One region of the Agathobacter sp. genome, then DNA from elsewhere that is predicted to be linked to it. Evidence: predicted binding sites of a transcription regulator. Region 1 holds the regulator's gene; the other holds the start of a gene.
The links. Region 1 encodes Rex, which represses fermentation and respiration genes when NADH is low (regulators of the CRP and FNR family bind a similar motif). Its sites were predicted from a motif close to ATTGTTAANTANTTAACAAT; they were not measured.
Positions count from the first base shown of each region.

Region 2: ACW6PM_RS09205 (oxidoreductase) is a predicted target of Rex. The motif match lies at 8,267-8,286, and genes of this name have one in related genera.

Region 1 is NZ_CDRTEH010000002.1:45,029-55,718, reverse strand. It holds gene alr (alanine racemase) at 60-1,190, opposite strand; gene ACW6PM_RS02395 (NAD(P)H-hydrate dehydratase) at 1,180-2,682, opposite strand; gene ACW6PM_RS02390 (hypothetical protein) at 2,685-3,326, opposite strand; gene ACW6PM_RS02385 (redox-sensing transcriptional repressor Rex) at 3,339-3,977, opposite strand; gene ACW6PM_RS02380 (NADP-dependent isocitrate dehydrogenase) at 4,149-5,357, opposite strand; gene ACW6PM_RS02375 (GntR family transcriptional regulator) at 5,371-6,030, opposite strand; gene ACW6PM_RS02370 (2-isopropylmalate synthase) at 6,047-7,429, opposite strand; gene ACW6PM_RS02365 (chorion class high-cysteine HCB protein 13) at 7,578-7,832, shown strand; gene ACW6PM_RS02360 (hypothetical protein) at 7,872-8,015, opposite strand; gene ACW6PM_RS02355 (hypothetical protein) at 8,103-8,444, shown strand; gene ACW6PM_RS02350 (hypothetical protein) at 8,419-8,634, shown strand; gene ACW6PM_RS02345 (InlB B-repeat-containing protein) at 8,636-9,937, opposite strand; gene ACW6PM_RS02340 (elongation factor G) at 9,921-10,690, opposite strand, start outside.
Region 2 is NZ_CDRTEH010000010.1:41,270-51,959, forward strand. It holds gene ACW6PM_RS09165 (TRAP transporter substrate-binding protein) at 1-813, opposite strand, end outside; gene ACW6PM_RS09170 (TRAP transporter large permease) at 1,046-2,335, opposite strand; gene ACW6PM_RS09175 (TRAP transporter small permease) at 2,336-2,947, opposite strand; gene aroD (type I 3-dehydroquinate dehydratase) at 3,134-3,895, opposite strand; gene ACW6PM_RS09185 (MFS transporter) at 3,955-5,166, opposite strand; gene ACW6PM_RS09190 (shikimate dehydrogenase) at 5,225-6,103, opposite strand; gene ACW6PM_RS09195 (LysR family transcriptional regulator) at 6,365-7,246, shown strand; gene ACW6PM_RS09200 (LysR family transcriptional regulator) at 7,243-8,124, opposite strand; gene ACW6PM_RS09205 (oxidoreductase) at 8,414-10,414, shown strand; gene aroE (shikimate dehydrogenase) at 10,585-10,690, opposite strand, start outside.

The sequences.
Region 1 (10,690 bases):
TATGGTATACAAAAAGTATCTCCAGATTTTTCGAGTGTATTCTTAAAAGTTACACTTTTTTAGTTTTTGTGGTAGATTCTTGGAACACGCGGTGTGATAAGACACGCAAACTCGTAGTTGAATCTGCCTGACAGCTCACCTAACTGCTCCATCGTGATTGTCTCATCTCCGTCTTTACCGAGCAGAGTAACTGCATCGCCTATTTTCACATCGGGTATGTCTGTCACATCAACCATAAACTGATCCATACAGACTCTGCCGCATATAGGCGCCTTTTTTCCTTTTATGAGAACCCAGCCCTTGTTTGAAAGCCCTCTTGAATATCCATCACCGTAGCCCACCGGAACTGTAGCTATCCTCATAGGATGCTCTACCGTAAAGGTGCCGCCGTAGCTTATATGTCTGCCCGGCTCAAGCTCCTTTACGTAGGCAACTCTGCTGTGCAGTGACATAACAGGCTTTAATGAGATTTTGCTCTTGTCAACCTCCTCTGACGGCCACAGACCATAGAGTGTGATACCGGCTCTGACCATATCCATATTGCACTCCGGGATTTCTACTATTCCCGCACTGTTTGAGCAGTGCTTGATTGCAATCTCCACTCCTCTTGCCTCAACAAGAGCTATCATACGCTTAAAAAGCTCAAACTGCTCAAAGGCAGGCTCCTTTGACAGCTCATCAGCCCTTGCAAAGTGAGTGAACATTCCCTCTATCATAATATTCGGCAGCTTAGCAATCTGTGCAATAATATCTGCACTTTCCTCAGTCACCTGAAAGCCTATACGGCACATGCCGGTATCTATCTTGATATGTATCTTACAGGTCTTATTTTTAGAAGCTGCGATACGTGAAAGCTCCTTAGCAGTCTCGTAGGTGCACACTGCCGGACGCACATCATTGTCCACTATCTCCTCAAACTGCTCCGGGAAGCTGAGTCCTAAAATAAGTATCGGCTTTTTCCTGCCTGCCGCGATAAGCTGCATTGCCTCGTTGCTTGTGGCAACAGCATAGCCCCACAGATACGGAAGCGGCTCAAGCACCTCTGAAACAGCCTCTGCGCCGTGGCCATAGCCATCAGCCTTTACAACTGCTGCCATCATGGTCCCCGGCTTTAGCTTATTATGCATCGACTCCATATTATATAAAATTGCATCCAGATCTATATCTGCTCTGATTCTGTTAATTGCCATTTTTTTCCACCTTAATCCAAACTTTATCTAATCCATCAATAATATCACTTGCTATCATACCATAAGAGCCAGTATTGTCAAATGCCATATTACCGGCAAGTCCATGAATAAATGCGCCGTATGCCGCAGCCTTTTTCGTATCATGCCACTGCACCAGAAGTCCTCCCACGATACCGCTTAGCACATCTCCGCTTCCGGCTGTTGCCATACCACAGTTGCCTGACAGATTGATAAACGCATCACCATCTGCCGCCGCTATAATTGTGCGAAAATCCTTAAGCACGCAAACCACCTTGTACAAGCTCGCAAACTCTCCTGCCACACCGATGATATCCTCCTGAATATAAGGAATACCATACCCGGTAAGTCTGGACATCTCACCCAGGTGCGGAGTCACGATGACAGGCATTTTATGTTCCTTAAGCAGTGCCATGTTTTCTGATATGATATTAAGCGCATCCGCATCGATTACAAGAGGTATCTCTGCTGTTTTAAGCACTGTTTCCACAAGCATTTTGGCATCATCAGACTTTGAAAGCCCCGGGCCTATCACCACCGCATCTGCCCATTTAAGCTCCGCCTCCAGAACATCAGCTGATGTGACATCAGTACAAAGCAGTGCTTCCGGCAAAGCACATTGGATTATTGAGCGGTTGCACTCAGGCGTCATGATTTTCACCAGTCCTGCACCGCTTTTGTATGCAGCCCTTGCGGAAAGTACTGCGGCACCCGCCATATTGCGGCTTCCGGCTATAATTAACAATTTTCCGAAAGTTCCCTTGTTGGAGTGTGCCGGTCTGTTATCAAGCTTCTTTAAGTCAGACTCATCAAGAGCCCTTACGGATGGCGGATTGCCACAAAAGCTGTGGTCATCTATACCTATAGGCACCATCTTGACCCTGCCGCAATAATCACAGCCCGGCCACAGTAGAAGACCTGTCTTCTTATAAGAAAAGGTATATGTGATATCTGCTTTAAAAACACTTCCCATCACATGTCCTTTATCTGAATCCACTCCCGATGGCACATCAACTGCCACCCTGTAAGCATTTGCCCTGTTAACGGCTGAAATCACATCTGCTAGGGAGCCCTCTATGGCTCGCTTAAGCCCTGTGCCAAACAGTGAATCTATTATTACGTCACTTTTTAATATATTCTCGATATCATTGGCCACCGGAAAGCCATACCTTGCGTATATATTTTTCTGCAGCTCAAAGAGCTCGCTTCCTGCCGCATCTGTGCCAAACGCATAGTACACCATGCATCTGTATCCGGCCTGATTTAGAAGCCTTGCTATCGCGATACCGTCCCCAGCATTATTGCCTCTGCCGCATATCACGGCAAACTCCTTTGATTTATCAAAACATGCAACAAGCTCCCGGACAACACCGGCCGCAGCCTGCTCCATCAGCACCACCGAAGGAACCAAAAAGGTCTGTGATGTTGTATCGTCCAGAAGCTTCATTTCATTACCTGTAACAATATATTCCAATATCAATTCCCCTTATTCTCATTGTTTGCATTATCAGCCTTTGCATTAGTAGCATTGAAAACCATAGGATCATCATATTCAATATCAAAAAGATTTAAAACCTCTGCACCAAAAATATCATGAAGGTACGAATAAATTTCCCTGTTGTTGATATCTCTGTTCTGTTTCCTTATTACATTCTTTTTGAGCTCAACTCTTATATTTGCAATCCAGTCGTCAATTTCCTTTGATTCCAGTTTGTTTTTCTCAATTTTTTCACTGAAATAATCCATCGACAAAAGCATCAGTCTGTCATTTACGGTCTTTATATTCTTTTGGATTTCAATAAGCTCTCCCTCGATATTGTCGGCCTTCTCATTAATTTCATCTATAAGCTGCTTATCCTTATCACGCTTTTCATCTCCGTCATCTCCCATATTAGCAACAATATTAGACATAATTTTTGACTTAAGCTTTTTCAAATTCTTAAGCTCATTGTTGTACTTGCCCTGCAGCTTCAACAGCTCATCCAGCTCTTTTTCCGTGGCTGATATTTCATCAGTCTTACCATGAATGGCAAAAAGTCTGTGCCACTTCTGGTCTAAAACAAGTAAAGGCACTTTTTTCCCTTTTAACGCAGCCTCAAAATCTTTTTTATCATCCATAAGACTCACCCTCTATTTATTTTTGGAATTTTTTACAATATTATAGCTGAGCTGCATAAGGCTGTCAGACAGATGTACACTCTCCACAACCACATCCTTGTCAGGAATCTCAAGGTCCACATGAGCAAAATTCCATATTGCCTTTATGCCAAGTTCCACAAGCTTTGACGCAATGGAGTCAGCCTTTGACTTTGGCATGGTGAGTGCTGCTATATCCACCTTGTGTGTCCTGCAATACTCGCCAAGCTCGCTTAGCATAAGAATCGGAATACCACGCACACTCTTTCCTGAAAGCTCAGGATTCACATCAAATAGAGCTGTAATCACAAAGCCAAGCTTTTCAAACTTTACATAATTGGCGAGCGCCTGTCCCAGATTACCTGCACCGATAATAATTATTCTATGCTCAGTGTCAAGTCCCATTATCTTTCCAATTTCCTCGTAGAGGAACTGAACATTGTATCCATATCCCTGCTGTCCAAAGCCTCCGAAATTGTTGAGATCCTGTCTGATTTGTGAAGCTGTCACCTTCATTCTGTGGCTCAGATCGTTTGATGAAATACGCTCCACTCCCTCATCCAAAAGCTCTCCGAGATATCTATAGTATCGTGGCAGTCGTCTTATAACCGCCTGTGATATTTCTTTACTCAAGTCTTATTCCTCCAATCATCGGGATGTCATTTCTCTTTTAAAGACAAAAACCCAAGATTAATTATAATTTTTTGAAGGTCATCTGTCAATGTGTTAAGAATTTAACATTCAAAAAATTTATAATTATCCCCGGGTTATATCATATTCCAAGGCTAAAAGCCAAAATTCAGATTAAATTGTCTTCTCAAGCTCTTCCCTGATTGCCTTGATAAAGCCTTCGCTGTTTAAAACAGTAGGATTCTCAATTGTTGTGATGAGTGCGAGATCCTTTGTCATCTTTCCGCTCTCAATAGTCTTTATGCAGGCTGCCTCGAGCTTGTCTGCAAACTCTGAAAGTGCAGGAAGCTTGTCAAGCTCTCCTCTCTTTCTGAGTGCTCCTGTCCATGCAAATATAGTAGCTACAGAGTTTGTTGATGTCTCCTCACCCTTTAAATGCTTGTAATAGTGTCTCTGGACTGTTCCATGTGCTGCCTCATACTCATAGTATCCGTGAGGTGATACAAGCACTGATGTCATCATGGCAAGTGAGCCGAATGCAGATGAGATCATATCACTCATTACATCTCCGTCGTAGTTCTTGCATGCCCAGATAAATCCACCCTCAGATTTCATTACTCTGGCAACGGCATCATCGATAAGTGTATAGAAATATGTAATTCCTGCCTTCTCAAAAGCATCCTTGTACTGTGCATCAAAGATTTCCTGGAAGATATCCTTGAAGGTGTGGTCATACTTCTTTGAGATGGTATCCTTTGTGGCAAACCATAAATCCTGCTTTGTATCAAGCGCATACTTAAAGCAGCTATGTGCAAAGCTCTCAATTGAATCGTCTAAGTTGTGCTGTCCCTGAATAACTCCTGCACCCTTAAACTCATGGATTAATTCTCTTGTCTCGGTTCCGTCTTCTGCTGTAAATACAAGCTCTGCCTTTCCCGGACCTGCTACCTTCATCTCTGATGCCTTGTATACATCACCGTATGCATGACGAGCGATTGTGATTTGTTTAACCCATGTCTTTACGTTTGGCTCTATGCCCTTTACAACGATTGGAGCCCTGAATACTGTTCCGTCAAGCATAGCTCTTATTGTGCCGTTAGGGCTCTTCCACATCTCCTTTAAATTGTACTCTGTCATTCTGGCTGCGTTTGGTGTGATTGTCGCACATTTTACTGCTACACCGTATTTCATGGTTGCCTTTGCTGATTCAACGGTCACCTGATCATCTGTACGATTTCGCTCCTCTAAGCCCAGATCATAATACTCTGTCTTTAAATCGATAAAAGGTGTTAAAAGCTCATCCTTTATCATCTGCCAGAGGATTCTGGTCATCTCGTCTCCGTCCATCTCTACAAGGGGTGTTGTCATCGTAATCTTGCTCATTCTTAAATCTCCTTTACTTAATAAGGTTCTCCCAACCAAGGTGTTCCATATTTTCCTTTGAATTGTTTATATGCTCTCTGGCGCATTTTTCTGCCAGCAGTGCGTCATGATTCTTAATTGCCTCGCATATCTGTTTATGCTCGTGAGTGGAGTTTTTAGCTCTCTTTGTCTCGCCGAGTGTCACCTTTCTCACTCTGCCGACATACTCATGATAGTCCTTTAATACTCTCATAAGCTCCTTGCTTCCACCGGCCTCATACAATAGCTCATGAAACCTATTGTCCAGCTCAAGAAGCTGCTTTGCATTGCCCTTTTTCTCGTGAAACTCCGTGAGATAAATATTCTCCTCCATGGCCGCCATGAGCTCATCCGATATCCTCGTTGCAGCCCATCTGGCACAAAGTCCCTCAAGCAGAGCCCTTATCTCATATATATCCCTGATATCATCCGTGGAAACACCCTCCACGAATGCGCCCTTATTTGGGATAATAGATACAAGTCCTTCAAGCTCAAGCTGGCGCAGTGCCTCCCTCACGGGAGTCCTGCTCACCCCAAGCTCATCACCGATATTCTTTTCCTTAAGCTCATCGCCCTTTGCAAATGTTCCTGCAAGTATACCATCCCTGATATGATTGTATACTCTGGCACTCAGGCTGTAATTATCATGTGACATGTACTAATCTACCTCACTATAATACTATATTAAGCTTTTTACAGCAATCAGTAATTTGAACTACAAGCTCATTATCTGTGATGGTAGTCACACGGCCCTCGTCATACTGCTCATCTACCCATTCCTTTATCATGGTCACAAGCTTTGAGTTCTTATCTACCTTTCTGTCATCAGGCAGGCGGTAGTAGGTGTTTATCCACAGCGCTATTCCTGCAAGTCCTGATGTATTAGACACAGCTACAAGAGGTGGTCTGTTTAAGAATTTACCTGTATCAAATATGTTGTAAATCTCCTCATTTTTGAGAAGTCCGTCAGCATGAATTCCGGCTCTCGTCACATTGAAATTTCTGCCGACAAATGGTGTACGGCTCGGCTGCACGTATCCAAGCTCCTTCTCAAAGTACTCTGAGAGCTCTGTAATAACCGTTGTATCCATGCCATCGAGTGTACCCTTAAGCTGTGCATACTCAAATACCATAGCCTCAAGCGGTGTGTTTCCGGTTCTCTCTCCGATGCCAAACAGTGAACAGTTGACGCCGCTTGCTCCGTAGAGCCATGCTGTTGTAGAGTTGTTTACAGCCTTGTAAAAGTCATTGTGTCCATGCCACTCAATCTGTGATGACGGCACACCTGCATGTGTGTTAAGTCCGTATATGATGCCCGGCACACTTCGAGGTATAACTGCTCCCGGGAAGTTTACTCCATATCCCATTGTATCACAGGCACGCACCTTAATCGGAATCTTGTACTCCTCCTGCAGCTTCATGAGCTCAACACAGAAAGGAATAACAAAGCCATATATATCTGAACGTGTGATATCCTCCAGATGGCACCTAGGGCTTATGCCGGTCTCAAGACACTCCCTGATGACTGACAGATACATATTCATAACCTCACGTCTGGTCATCTTCATCTTGTAGAAAATATGATAATCCGAACAGCTTACAAGTATACCGGTCTCCTTTAAGCCTATATCCTTTACCAGCTCAAAATCCTTCTTGCTGGCACGAATCCACGATGTAACCTCAGGGAACTTGTAGCCTCTCTCGAGACACTTATAAACAGCGTCCCTGTCCTTTTTGCTATAGAGGAAAAACTCACTTTGTCTGATTATCCCCTTAGGGCCTCCAAGCTTATGTAAATAATCATAAATGGTAACTATCTGCTCAGTAGTGTATGGTGCTCTCGACTGCTGACCATCTCTGAAGGTGGTATCTGTAATCCAAATGTCCTCAGGCATATTGTGAGGCACTATTCTGTCATTGAATGCTATCTTAGGAACTTCTGAATAAGGAAAGAGATTTCTAAAAGTATTCGGCTCATCTACATCAACGAGCTGGTAAAAATGCTCTTCAAGCTGTAGTAAATTTGTTTTTTCGTTCATCAAAACTTCTCTCATCTTCGCATCTCCTGTGCTTAGTTTTATCTTTTGAATAATTGTATACAATTATACTTTTTGTGTCAATAAAAAAATTTAAATCTTAGTGTAACACTTTGTTATGTCTATCATAACCTAGAGTGTAAATAAATTTTATTGGAGGTCACTTATGAGTGATTTAGCAGCAACAAACTGTTCATGCAGCAATACAGATAACGGATGCGGATGTTCTTCGATTTTATGGATTATCCTGTTACTGTGCTGCTGTTGTGGAAATGGCAACGGAGGCTCTTTCTTCGGAGGAAACGATTGTGGAAGCGGCAATAACAGCTGTATCTGGGCTATCATCTTACTTTTCTGCTGTGGTGGCTTTGGCTGTGGTGGTGGCAGCAATAATGGCTGCGGATGTGGCTGCGGCTGCTGATTTACATTTTTACTGCGGGTCTTTAGGACCCGCAGCTTTTTACGATTTTTCAGTATTCTTTTTTTGCCTGTGCTGCTCTTTTTCTTTGAGCTTTTCAATGACTTTACACTCGCCCTTCACCCTGTGCTTTTTGATGCATTCTTCATCTATCTCGTATACGTCGTGACCATCTATGATAAGCATATATCTTTTTTTAATAATGTATGCTGTAAACATGCATAATGTGAATCAGGTGACATATTATATAGAAATATATTTTAAAGGATTTTTATGGACGAGAACAGCCTGTTTACACCATTCGATGAAATAACCCAGACAAGGGAGCTTCAGATGCTTAAAACCATAATCCCATATATGCCGCACGACTCACAAAAGCAGATGACTCTTATGGTTCACTACATATCACTTATGAATTCAATGAGAATGATAGATTCTGCGCCGGCACTGTCCGTTGCAGAGACAGAAAGTATGGCAGACAGAAGGCTTTCCATGCTCAATGCCTTAAAGAAATACTGCAGTAAAAGCGAACAGGATACGATAGACAATCTGTTAAATATTTTTTCAGTTTTGGACAATAGGGAGATTTATGACAAAGCAGGAATTTTTAAATAATTTTGCACAAAAGGAAAAACCGAAGGATACAACAAGCGCCATGCCGTTTCTCATGGAAAGTATTAAGGAAGCAAAGCGTAACGGCATAGAATTTACCAAAGAAGAGGTCTATTCCATGTGCACTGAGCTAAGCAAAAACCTGCCTGAGAAAAACCGCAGGCAGGTTGAAAGGCTTTTAAAAATGCTATAGTTTAGTTTTTAAATGAATCTGTATTTATGCGGAGTATCTTGTCTATCGGTGCCGGCGAGTTTCCCTTGCCATCAGTGCCCTCAAGATACTTCTCCCCCGCAGATTCAAAAATGACATACAGGCTTTTATCCACGCTGTCAAGCTCCTCTGAGCCCGGTGGCATCTCTATTGTGATGTCGGGGCTGTTTGGCCTTGATGAGAGAGCTATGAGTGATTTGTAGCACTTGATATACGATGACACATTCCTGCCATAGGAGGTGCTCAGATATACCTTTCCCGAGGTATCAAATGTCACTCCCTGCACTCTGGCAGGTATCGTATATGTGCTTAAGCTTGTGAGCCTGTCATCCTTTTTGTCATAATAATATGCTACCATCTTTGACTTAAGAAGGATATTGTGAGTGGCTATCCACAGCCTGCCTCCATAGTACGTGATGCACGACGGCTTGTTTCCCACATCAAACACATCGACCACACCTGTCGCATCGATGACCTGCTTGGAATTCGCAGTGGCCATAAGAGAGATAAAATCATATGAGATGCGCTCCACAGTTGTGTCGTAGGAATTGCATACCCATACATTTTCTCCGTCAAAGGCAATTCCTCCCAGATGGCTGTTTGCATCCATGCCAAGTGTCACGAGGTACTCTCCGTCCTCCCTGTCAAATACCATCAGCTCCCCTAGTGAGCCCTTGTCATCAGAATAGCTTGTGATAAGCACGTATTCGTCCGTGATACAGATTCCCTGCGGGCACTGTGCCTCACTGAAAATATAATTATTGAGAAAATCATTCTCCTTCGTCTCCGGCATTCCCGGAATATTTATTTCATCTATAAAATCGTAATCGCAATCCTTAAGCGCCATTGTATGCGCTTTTTTATTATTCCTGTAATTATAATGCTCTACGCTGTATTCGTTGTTAACAGTCCTGACCCATTTGGCATATACGACATATCCATTTGCTTTTTCGTAGGTCAGAACATCTGCCTTTTTTGAAAAATGCTCATCCAGATACCAGCCATCAAATTTATAACCGTATTTGTGCGGTTCTCTAAGTCCCATGAATTTCTGCTTTGGTGTGATGTATCCATAATTATTGATATTGTTTGCCGCACCGCCCAGATTATAGTAAATATATGAAACACCATCACTTTCCGACATATTGTCAAGTAGTGTATTTAGTGATGGCCCGGAAGCAAAAGAGGCAGCTTCTGCCTCTTTTATCTCCGATGCAAACACATGAGTATTGGTAAAAATCAATGTAAGTAATATAATTAATGCTATTCTACTCTTCAACTTCAACAAGCTTGCTTGCCCTTTCTTCTATCTGTTTTGCAGCCACATCATCCGGTGCCTGCTCATATCTGGCAAACTCATATGAGAATGTGCCGCTTCCGCTCGTCATTGAGCGAAGGGTGGCATTGTATCCATAGAGCTCCAAATAAGGAATATCTGCTGCTATCTCCTGATATCCACCTTCTGTCGGGTTCATGCCCATCACTCTTGCACGTCTCTTGTTGAGCTCACCCATCACATCACCTGTATAGCCCTCAGGCACCACTACCTTAAGTGTGGCAATCGGCTCAAGAAGCACAGGCTTTGCCTCCATAATGCCCTTTTTAAATGCCTGCTGTGTTGCCACCTTGAAGGCCATCTCCGATGAATCCACAGGATGATAAGAGCCGTCATACAGCACAGCCTTTATGCCTGTCACAGGATAGGCTGCAAGAGGTCCCTTTTTCACAGACTCTGCGATACCCTTTTCAACAGCCGGGAAGAAGTTCTTCGGTACAGCTCCTCCTACGACCGTCTGCTCAAATACATATGGCGTATCCATATCACCTGACGGCTCAAAGGTCATCTTGACATGTCCGTACTGTCCGTGTCCGCCTGACTGCTTCTTGTACTTATACTCTACATCGGATTTTTTCCTGATAGTCTCCTTAAAGGCTACCTTTGGACGCATAAGCTCTATCTCCACCTTGTACTTTTCAAGAAGCTCACTTGCCACTACCTCAAGCTGCATATCTCCGATACCATATAGTACAGTCTGTC
Region 2 (10,690 bases), on a different contig from region 1:
TCTGGCGTACTGTTTTGCTGTCTCGGCTGCCTCACGGATAATCTGCTGCTGCTCATCTGTCAGTCCTTTCATGAACTCCTCGCTTACTATAAGCGATATCAGATGTGGCAGATGATTTGTCTCCACTACATAATCCTGCTGCTCGTAGAGCTTATTGGATACGATTACCTCGTATGGATTTTCCTGCGCATCTATTGTGCCCTGCTGTAAGCCGATATACACCTCCGAGAAGGTCATCGGTGTCGGGCTTGCTCCGAGTGCCTTCCAGTAAGCCATATGGTAAGAGTTTTCCATGGTACGGATTTTCTGCCCCTTAAAATCAGCAAGGCTTTCTATCTTTTTGTTTGTTGTCATGACACGGAAGCCCTGGTCTGCATATCCCAAAAGCTCGTAGCCGCCATCATTGTAGACCTGCTGCATGAGCTTCATAAACTTTGGATTGTCCACATGCTCACGCACCTCATCGATGCTGTCAAAAAGTGCCGGCATATCAAATACTGCAGTATCCTTCATGAAAGTAACCTGTGGCGCAGTATTCTGCACTACAAATGGTATATCTCCATCCTTGCACGACTCGAGAAGCTCTCTATCTCCGCCGAGCACGCTGTTTGGATATACGGTTATCTTCATCTTTCCATCGCTTAGTCTGTCCACTTCATCGGCAAATTTCTCTGCATATATCTGTGTCACGGTATCCTCAGGACTTGAGCTGCCGAGAGGCCATGCGTAGCGCTGTACCTCATCCGAAGCATTGCCAAAGCTGTCTGAGCCGCCGCACGCGGCAAGTCCTGTTGTAAGCGAAAGTATCATCATGACGGCTGCAGCCTTTCGCCACAATCTATATTTGCTATACAATCTACGCGGTTTATTATATTTACAAACTTTTTTACATAAAAACAAGCCAAATCTATTCATATTTCTCTCCGATTATAATTACAAGTATATATGCCGCTACTGTTTTACTTACATTATCTTAAATCATATAAAATCATATAAGCATAACAAACTGCATATACCTCTACCTTCCATCAATCCCATCTCAATCTTACAGTAAGCACAGACTGATTGCCGGAATAAATGTAAGAAGCAAAAGTGCCAGTAGGAAATATCCTATCATAGGCGCCGCCTTCTTTGCTATCCGCATGACCGGAACATCCGTCAGTGAGCTTGCCACAAACAGGTTCACTCCTATAGGCGGTGTGACAAATCCGATTGCAAGGTTTACGATCATGACCACACCAAAGTGGACCGGGTTCATTCCGATGCTCTGCACAATTGGAAGCAGGATTGGGCTTAAAATAAGAATAGCCGGTGTGGTATCCATAACCATTCCAACAATGAGCAGGAACACATTTATCACGATAAGAAGCACTATTTCATTTGTGAAATGTGCGAGTATCCATGCGCTGACAGTCTGTGGCACCTGCATGAGTGTGAGCACGCGTGAAAATGCGGTCGATGCCGCAAGTATAAACAATATAGGTGCGTATGTCTTCATCGCCTCCACCATGATGCCCCATATCTCTTTTACCTTTATGGATTTGTAAATAAAGATACTAACAATAAGTGCATAAAATACTGAGATTACCGCTGCCTCTGTAGGCGAAGCTATACCGGCATAAATACATCCAAGCACTATAACAGGGCTCAAAAGTGCCCATATACTGTCCTTCAATATGTTAAAAAGTCCCTTGCTTCTAAGCTCTGAGACCTTTGCATTTATTTTTTCCTTGTCCTCTCCATAGCGCTTGCAGTGATAATATGCATAAAACATGAGAAGCGCTCCAATCAAAAGTCCCGGAATGATTCCTGCGAGGAAAAGGTCACTGACTGACTCTCCTGTTGCCATCGCATACATGATAAAAGGTATGCTTGGCGGTATGATGACTCCAAGTCCTCCGGCAACCGCAACAATTGCCGTTGAAAAATCCTTTTTGTAGCCCAGCTCCATAAGAAGCGGAATGGTCATGCTTCCGACAGCCGCAACAGTTGCAGGCGCAGAGCCGGAAATCGCTCCATAGAACAAGCAGGTGATGATAACCGCACATGGGATTCCCGCGGTTCTTTTTCCTATAAAATACACAAAAACATCGAACAATTTTTGTGAGATTTTGCCATGTGCCATAACGATTCCGGCAAGCACAAACATAGGCACCGCTAAAAGCGGGAAGCTGTCTATACCACCGAGCATCGAGCGGACAACATAGCTGGCACTGGCTGTAAAAGACGGGTCAAACACGCCCGGCAGCACTGCCACTATTCCAAGGGAAATAGATACAGGAATAGCAATGACCAGACATATCACAAACAATATAAAAACTACTACTGCTGACATCTATTTCTCCTTTCTCTCATCCTCTAGTTTCTTTTTAAGTGTTTCCATAAGCTCCTTCTCACGAAACTCATCCTCAACAACCGCTTCCTCTATGACAGTGGCAATATTGCCCTCCTCAAGCGGCTTGTTGTCTTTTCCGAGGACGATCTTCCACTCGCCAAACCATCTCTGCGCGATGCGGAAGGCTGTAATGATAAAGCACACAAACGGTGCGGCCTGCACATAGTACATAGGGATACCGCAGGCAGGACTTACCTGACCGCTTTCTATCGTATTTTTCAGATATATGAATGAATACGGTATCAGATATACGAAAAACACAAACTCAACTGTCAGATTTAATACCTTCCAGAGCGATTTTCCTCTCTTTGGAAAAAGCTGTATAAACTGGTCTATTTTTATAGATATGCATTTTCTGGTACAAAGGCTGACGCTTAAGAATGCCGACCATATGAAAAGATACCTGGTGATTTCCTCCGACCATGATAATGACATGCCAAGGATGTATCTGGAAAACACCTGAATACCCATGATAAGCGTCATCGCAATCAGGAAAATGACCATTAAAAACTCTTCAAGATATTCATCCAGATAGTGCAGTATTTTCTTCATGAAATATCCCCTTTCCGTGAATAATTATACGTGTTATTTTAACTGAATTATTGCTTATTTTCCACGTAAATATTCACATTTTTTTATTACCATTTGTTATTATCTTTAAAAATGGCGTCACAGCACCTGGTTTACAGATGCCGAGGCGCCATTTAATTTTATCGCATGATTTTATACAAGCTGTTCTTACATGCTTTTATGAAGTAATCCAAGTACTGTAGACAGATCCTCCACTCCCATCTGACCCGGTGCTGAAGCCTTCTTTGCTGCTCCGAATGTCATTGATGAGCCAAATACCTCACCGCAGAGACGGCTGATAACACCTGTTCCTGCCATAGACATTGTGATGACAGGTCTGTCGGCATAGTCTGTTACCATTTCCTCTGTAGCGGAAAGAAGTGTGAGTACGTCACGCTTATTCTGTGGCATAACTGCGATCTTAGGGATATCTGCTCCCATATCCTGCATTTTTCTGAGACGATAGATGATGTCTGCTTTTGCAGGAGTCTTGAAGAAGTCATGGTTAGATGCTACTACCTTGACACCTGCTGCATGTACTCCGTCGATGATCTGCTTTACGATCTCATCGCCTGTGAAGATCTCCACATCTACGAAATCAACGTAGCCTGTCTGTGCTGCTTTGATGTTGAGCTTAGCATATGCCTCAGGCTCGATTGCTTTCTCGCCGCCCTCTTTTGAAGTACGGAATGTCATAAGGATCGGAATATTTCCGAGAGCGTCACGAAGCTCCTTTAATACTTCCTCAACCTTGTCAAACTCGAATACGTTCTCGAACCAGTCAACACGCCACTCTACAACGTCTACAGGGATAGAGTCAAATGTCTTTGCCTCTGCGATGATGTCGTCTTTTGTAACGCCTACGATAGGAACGATGATTTTTGGTGCGCCTGCACCGATCTCAATATCTCTTACCTTAATGGTGTTCATGGTTTACGCCTTTCTTTTACTATTTTATATACAGATTATACTCCCCGGTATGTCTGTTATTAATCTTCCTGTGACAGCTCTACCATCTTAGTATAGCGCAGGTTTACGAATAATCCAAGTACCACGCCGATTGCCGTGAGCACGATGTTCATTACCATAACCTGTGATGGCTGCATCTTTGATGCTGCTGTAAGGATTGTATAGTTGCAAAGTGATGAAGCGATCATTACGAGTGCTGTTACTGTTCCCTTGATCTTAGGGAAAAGCATGTTGCATACAGATGTTACGATCTGTAAAAGTCCGCCTGCGCCTGCCCAGCCGATGATGAATGCACCAGCGATCATGAGTGGCTTTGTCTGTCCGACTAACACTACGACCATTGTTGCAAGGCAGATTACAGGGTAAACAAGGATAAATCTAACATCCTTGATCTTTCTTGTTAAAAGAGCTGTTACGATAAGAGCTATCATGGTTCCTGCTGAGTAGTATGACTGCATAACTGACGGATCAGCCCAGCCTACGTTCTCTTTTGCAAAGTTCTGTGCACAGTTAAGCCATAACTGGAAGGTTCCGGTACATGTAAATCCAATGATAATCATTGCGATTGACTCAACAGAGAAATGTGTGTGCTTTAAGCTTGCGATAAGTCCTTCTTTCTTTCCCTCTGCCTTTGCATCGGTATCAGGAAGCGGGAAGAGCATTACTAATACTAAAAGTACGATGTAGATGATTCCGCATCCGAAGAACAGTGTGTTGTATGATGTAAGTCCTGCTGCTGTTGTAGCAACTGTCATACCAAGTACGAATGGTAAAAGCATCTGTGCGATAGCGATGAAGAATTTGATTCCCATTGTTGCAACGCCCGGTGCTTTGTAGATGATCTCTGATACTGCAGGGTAAATTCCTGTATCAAGGAATGAGTTTGCAATACCGCCAATGATAGCGCAGATATATGCGATCTGGTATCCGCCATGTGTTCCTGCATTGAATGCAAGGGCAAGTCCGATCAGGTAGATAGCATAGGAGCCGCTTCCGATTGCTGTTGAGATACGGCGTCCAAGCTTATCTGATAAAGGTCCTGCAAACGGAAGTGCGATAAGACGTCCAAGGCCAAGGGCTGCTGAAATAGCTGTGATAGCCATAACCTGTACTCCCCATGAAGCTGCGAGAGCTTCCTTGATGACTGCCTGTCCGAGGATAGAGCAGCCCACTCCGTGTATAAAGTAATTTAAGTAAAGGATCAATGCGCTAGGTAAATATTTTTTATTCATCAGTGTTCTCCTTAATTTCTGTCAAAATAATTCAATGTAATTTAATTTCTGCGGCTGATTAATCATCATATCTGATGTTTAATACTTCCTTCATATGCTCGATTGGCATGTCCTTTCCTGTCCAGAGCTTGAACGCTGCTGCTCCCTGGAAAAGCATCATTCCAAGACCGTTCATTGTCTTGCAGCCCACCTCTTTTGCCATAGAACGCATCTTTGTCTCAAGTGGAGAGTAAGGTACGTCGATTACGATAAGCTCAGGACGGAAGAATGATTTGTCAGGTACTACAGACATTCCCTCGAGCGGCTTCATACCAACACCTGTTCCGTTTACGAAGATGTAGGAATCAGCCATCTCTTCTCTAAGCTTCTCCTTGTCATCAAGGTCGTAAAGAGTAGCCTTGCAGTCTGTCTTCTCGTTGATCTTTCTAACTGTTTCCTTGGCGTTTGCCCAGAACTTGTCATGGATGTTGAAGATTGAGATTTCCTTTACACCGTCAAGTGCTGCCTGAATCTCGATAGCTGTAGCAGCTCCGCCAGCTCCTGCGATTGTCATCTTCTTTCCGATAACATCGATGTCGTTATCCTTGAGTGCCTGCATGAAGCCGATACCGTCTGTGATGTGTCCTGTGAGTACTCCGTTCTCGTTTACTATTGTATTTACAGCTCCGCAAAGCTCTGCTGCCGGTGAAAGCTTGTCTAAGTACTGTCCTACAACTGTCTTGTTTGGCATTGATACATTAGAGCCTACAAGCTTTAATGCTCTGATTCCCTTAACCGCATCCTCAAGAGTGTTGTTGTCAACCTCAAATGCCAGATAAGCGTAGTCAAGTCCAAGGTAAGCAAATGCCTCATTGTGCATTGCCGGTGAGCTTGAATGTCTGATTGGGTAAGCCATAAGTCCGATGAGTTCTGTGTGTCCTGTGATTCTCTCTGCCATGATTAAATCTCCTTCATTTTAAAATGTAATAATATTGATTATTCGTATTTTACTTAGCTATGTTTTCAACGATGCCCACTTCGTTAAAAACTTAACAACCTTTGATACTGATATTATAACGCATTATTTTCGGTACTTCCAATGCTTATTTTGTTATTTTTTAATAGCTTTACTGTACTAATCATGCTATAATATACACAAATAAAGGCTATAACATTTGCAATCCATAGACTGTATCTATTATTTTAAGGAGATTTATGCATGACGCTCAATCAATTAAGCTATTTTTACCAAGCGGCAGTTCTGGAGCACTTCAATCAGGCTGCCGAAAAAATGAATATAACAGAGCCAAGCCTCAGCCGTTCGATAACTGCTTTAGAGGACGAGCTTGGTGTAACCTTATTTGAAAAGAGAGGCCGGAATGTAATTCTGACCAAGGCCGGGGAGATTTTTTTAGAACATGTGTCCACTATTCTGGACGATATAAAGAGAGCCGAGAACAAAATGCACCAGATTGCAACCGACGGCGGACACATCGATATCGCCTATGTATCACCTCTTGCAAAGGTGTTTATCCCAACTATCGTGCGCTCTTTCCTCTCCGAAAAGGAAAATAAAAATATCACCTTCAATTTCTTTCAGGACATCACCTCTGTGAATATTGATGGATTAAAAAAAGGCAGGTATGACATAATTTTCGGTTCATACTCGCCTGATGAAAATGGTATTGATTTTGTTCCTATTATAAAGCAGGAAATAGTTGCCATACTGCCTCCCGGCCACCCACTGACACTTAAGGATACCATGGAAGCCACTGATTTCGCTGACTATCCTGTGCTCGGCTATGCCAGACACTCAGGCCTTGGCAAGTACACCAGAAGCTTTTTCAAGAAGCATGATGTATCGCCAAACTTCATATGTGAGTCACCCGATGAGAACGGCATCGCCTCCCTCGTGGCACAGGGCTTTGGAATTGCGCTTGTCGCAGATGTCGATGCAATTCACCGCGATGACATCTGCATACGCCACCTCGTATCGCATGAGTCATTCTCACACACTGTCTACATGGGCTACATGACAGGCAAATACCAGCTTCCGGCTATCAAGCGCTTCATAGAGTTTGTGCGGGAAAGTTGCAGCTAGGCAGTCTCCTCGAGCACAAACCTGATAAATGCCTTCGCAACCGGTGATAAATATCTCTGCTTAAGCGTTGCCAGATACACCGCTCTCTCATAAGGAGGATTGTATATATCAAGTGTCTTTACAGAAAGTGACCGAAGTATTGGAATATCAGGCATCACAGCTATTCCAAAGCCCTGCGCCACGAGACCCGCCATACTCGAATCCTCCTCCATCTCGAAGGCCACCTTCGGAAACTGTCCTATCTCCTCAAACATCTGGTCAATGACCGGACGCAGACCGCTGCCCTTCTCAAAATAAATCTGCGGATACTCTATTGTGTCGCGCAAATCCACACTGTCCTTTATGGAAAGCGGATGGTCCATGGGCACTGCAAGCACAAGCTTCTGATTCGCAATCTTCTTAAAATCTATATCCTGTTCCCCATCCTTATAAGAAGAAAAAACTATGTCATATTTGTCATCCTTTAGTCCATCTATAATCTCACCGGTTGTTCCAACCGTAAAATGAAATTCTATATCATAATCCGGGTATGCATTGAGAAATTTACGCACCAGCTTTGGCGCGAACTCACTTCCCATCGTATATATATAAGCCAGATGTATGATTCCATGCCTGCTGCCATTGACCTCTTTAATGCGCTGCACACCCTCATTAAGCACCTTTAATGATTCCTCAACATACGGCAGAAACATCTTCCCATATCTTGTCAGCACGACATTTCTTCCCTTTTTTTCAAACAAACGCGTGCCAAGCTCCTGCTCAAGCTGTGAGATTGCATGGCTTAAAGACGGCTGCGTAATCGACAGCATCTGTGCCGCCCTCGTATAATGTTCTTCCTGCGCCAGTACCTTGAAGTACTGCAATTGACTCAGATTCATAGTACACCCCCTGTGTATTTAGTCTAAAGATAATATACACTATTTGATAGACAAAAACTATAGGTTTCGAATAAAAGATGCATTGGACATTTATATATTTTTGCTGTACCTTGAATGTAACAAGAGTGCACTGCACTTTTTGATTGTTAAAAAAATCACATACTTTGTATATCACAGCCTTTGATAACAAATATTGACAATCAATTTAATGAAACAAAACTATAATGTAATGAGAGCAATTTACACTACCGTGTGCCCACCCGGTTAGCAGATTAAGGAGAAAAATACTATGAAAAACAAATATCCACATATTTTTGAGCCAATTACAGTACGCAGAATGACAGTAAAGAACCGTATCGTCATGACTCCAATGGGAACTAACTACGGTGAGCAGAACGGAGAAATGAGCTTTCTCCACATCAACTACTATGAGCAGAGAGCAAAGGGCGGCACAGGTCTCATCATCGTTGAGAATGCAAGCGTTGACTCTCCACAGGGTTCAAACGGAACAACACAGCTTCGTATTGATTTAGACAACTACATCCCAAGACTTTTCAAGCTCTGCGAGAGTGTTCATAAGCACGGTGCATGTATCGCGATACAGTTAAATCACGCCGGTGCTTCTGCAATGAGCTCACGTATCGGAATGCAGCCTGTATCAGCATCAGACGTACCTTCAAAGGCAGGTGGGGAAATCCCAAGACCTCTCGAGAAGGATGAAATCATGCACATCGTAAAGAAATACGGTGAGGCAGCCAAGCGTGCCCAGATCTGTGGCTTCGACGCTGTTGAAATCCACGCAGGACACTCTTACCTTATCAGTCAGTTCCTTTCACCTATCACAAACAATAGAACTGACGAGTTCGGCGGCTCTGCAGAGAACCGTGCAAGATTTGCAAAGCTGGTTATCGAGGAGGTGCGTAAGCAGGTTGGACCTTTCTTCCCTATCTTCGTCCGTATCAGTGCAGACGAGCTCATGGAGGGTGGAAACACACTCGAGGATACACTTGAGTACTTAAAGTATTTTGAGAAGGAAGTCGATGTATTCGACGTATCATGTGGTCTCAACGGATCTATCCAGTACCAGATTGATGCAAACTACTTACCTGACGGATGGCGTTCATTCATGGCAAAGGCTGTAAAAGAGAAATACAACAAGCCATGTATCACAGTTGGAAATATCCGTGACCCACAGGTAGCTGAGGACATCCTTGCGGGAGGCGATGCTGATTTCATCGGTATGGGCCGTGGACTTATCGCTGATCCTGAGTGGGTTAATAAGGTAGAGTTCGGAAATGTGTGCGATATCAGAAAATGTATATCATGTAACATCGGATGCGCAGGACACAGAATCGGTCTCAACCAGCCAATCCGCTGTACAGTAAACCCTGCCGTAAACAGCGGTGAGGATTACATGAAGACAAAGGTAAACAAGCCTTGCAACGTGGTTGTAATCGGTGGTGGTACTGCCGGTCTTGAGGCAGCCTGCACAGCAGCAGAGGTTGGATGTACAACCTTCCTCATTGAGAAGAAGGCAGAGCTTGGCGGACTTGCATCAGTTATCTCAAGGATTCCTGACAAGAAGCGTCTTGCAGACTTCCCTAACTACATGATTCACCGTGCAAGCAAGCTTCACAACCTGTTTGTTTTCAAAAATACATCAGCAACAGTTGACATGGTAAAGGCTTTAAACCCTGATATCATTGTAAACGCAACAGGCTCTGTACCTACTCTCCCACCTATCACAGGTCTTCACGACCTCGTTGACAAGGATGGCACAAACGTAGCAACAGTCCTTAAGATGATTGAGCGCATCAATGAGTATCCTGAGGATATGAAGGGACAGAAAATCGCCATCATCGGCGGTGGTGCCGTAGGTCTTGACGTGATGGAATTCTTCACAGAAAGAGGCGCAGAGGTAACAATGGTTGAGATGCTTCCAATGATTGGAAACGGACTTGACCCTGTCACAAAGTGTGACACAAACGCAAAAATGGCAAAATACGGTGTAAAACAGATGACTAACACTGCTCTGCAGGAGGTTAAGAATGACCGTTTCATCGTAAAGAATCCAGAGGGTGAGATTGAGGAAATCCCATTTGATTACGGATTCATCTGCCTTGGTATGAGAGCCAACACACCTGTTCTTTCAGAGATTGATGAGGCCTTCAGTGATACCAATGTTGAAATCGTAAATATCGGAGACAGCAAGCGTGCCCGCAGAATCATTGAGGGTACAGAGGAAGGTAGAAATATCTTAAACGTGCTTGCCCGTCATGATTATTTATAAAACTTCGTAACTATTTCTGATTACCGGAATAGTTGCAAAATTCTCCTTTAAAATAATAAACCTATAAAAACTCCTAAAAAACAACAGCTCGCGGGAAACCGCGAGCTGTTGTTTTATCATATTCCTGTATAACAGGAAGCTATCTAATGATCTTGTAATAAGACTTAAATCTAGCTGAAGAACAGTTTCTTCACATCATCAACCGGCATATCCTGTCCTGTGTAAAGCTTGAATGCGGCAACACCCTGCCATAAGAGCATTCCCTTTCCGCCTACG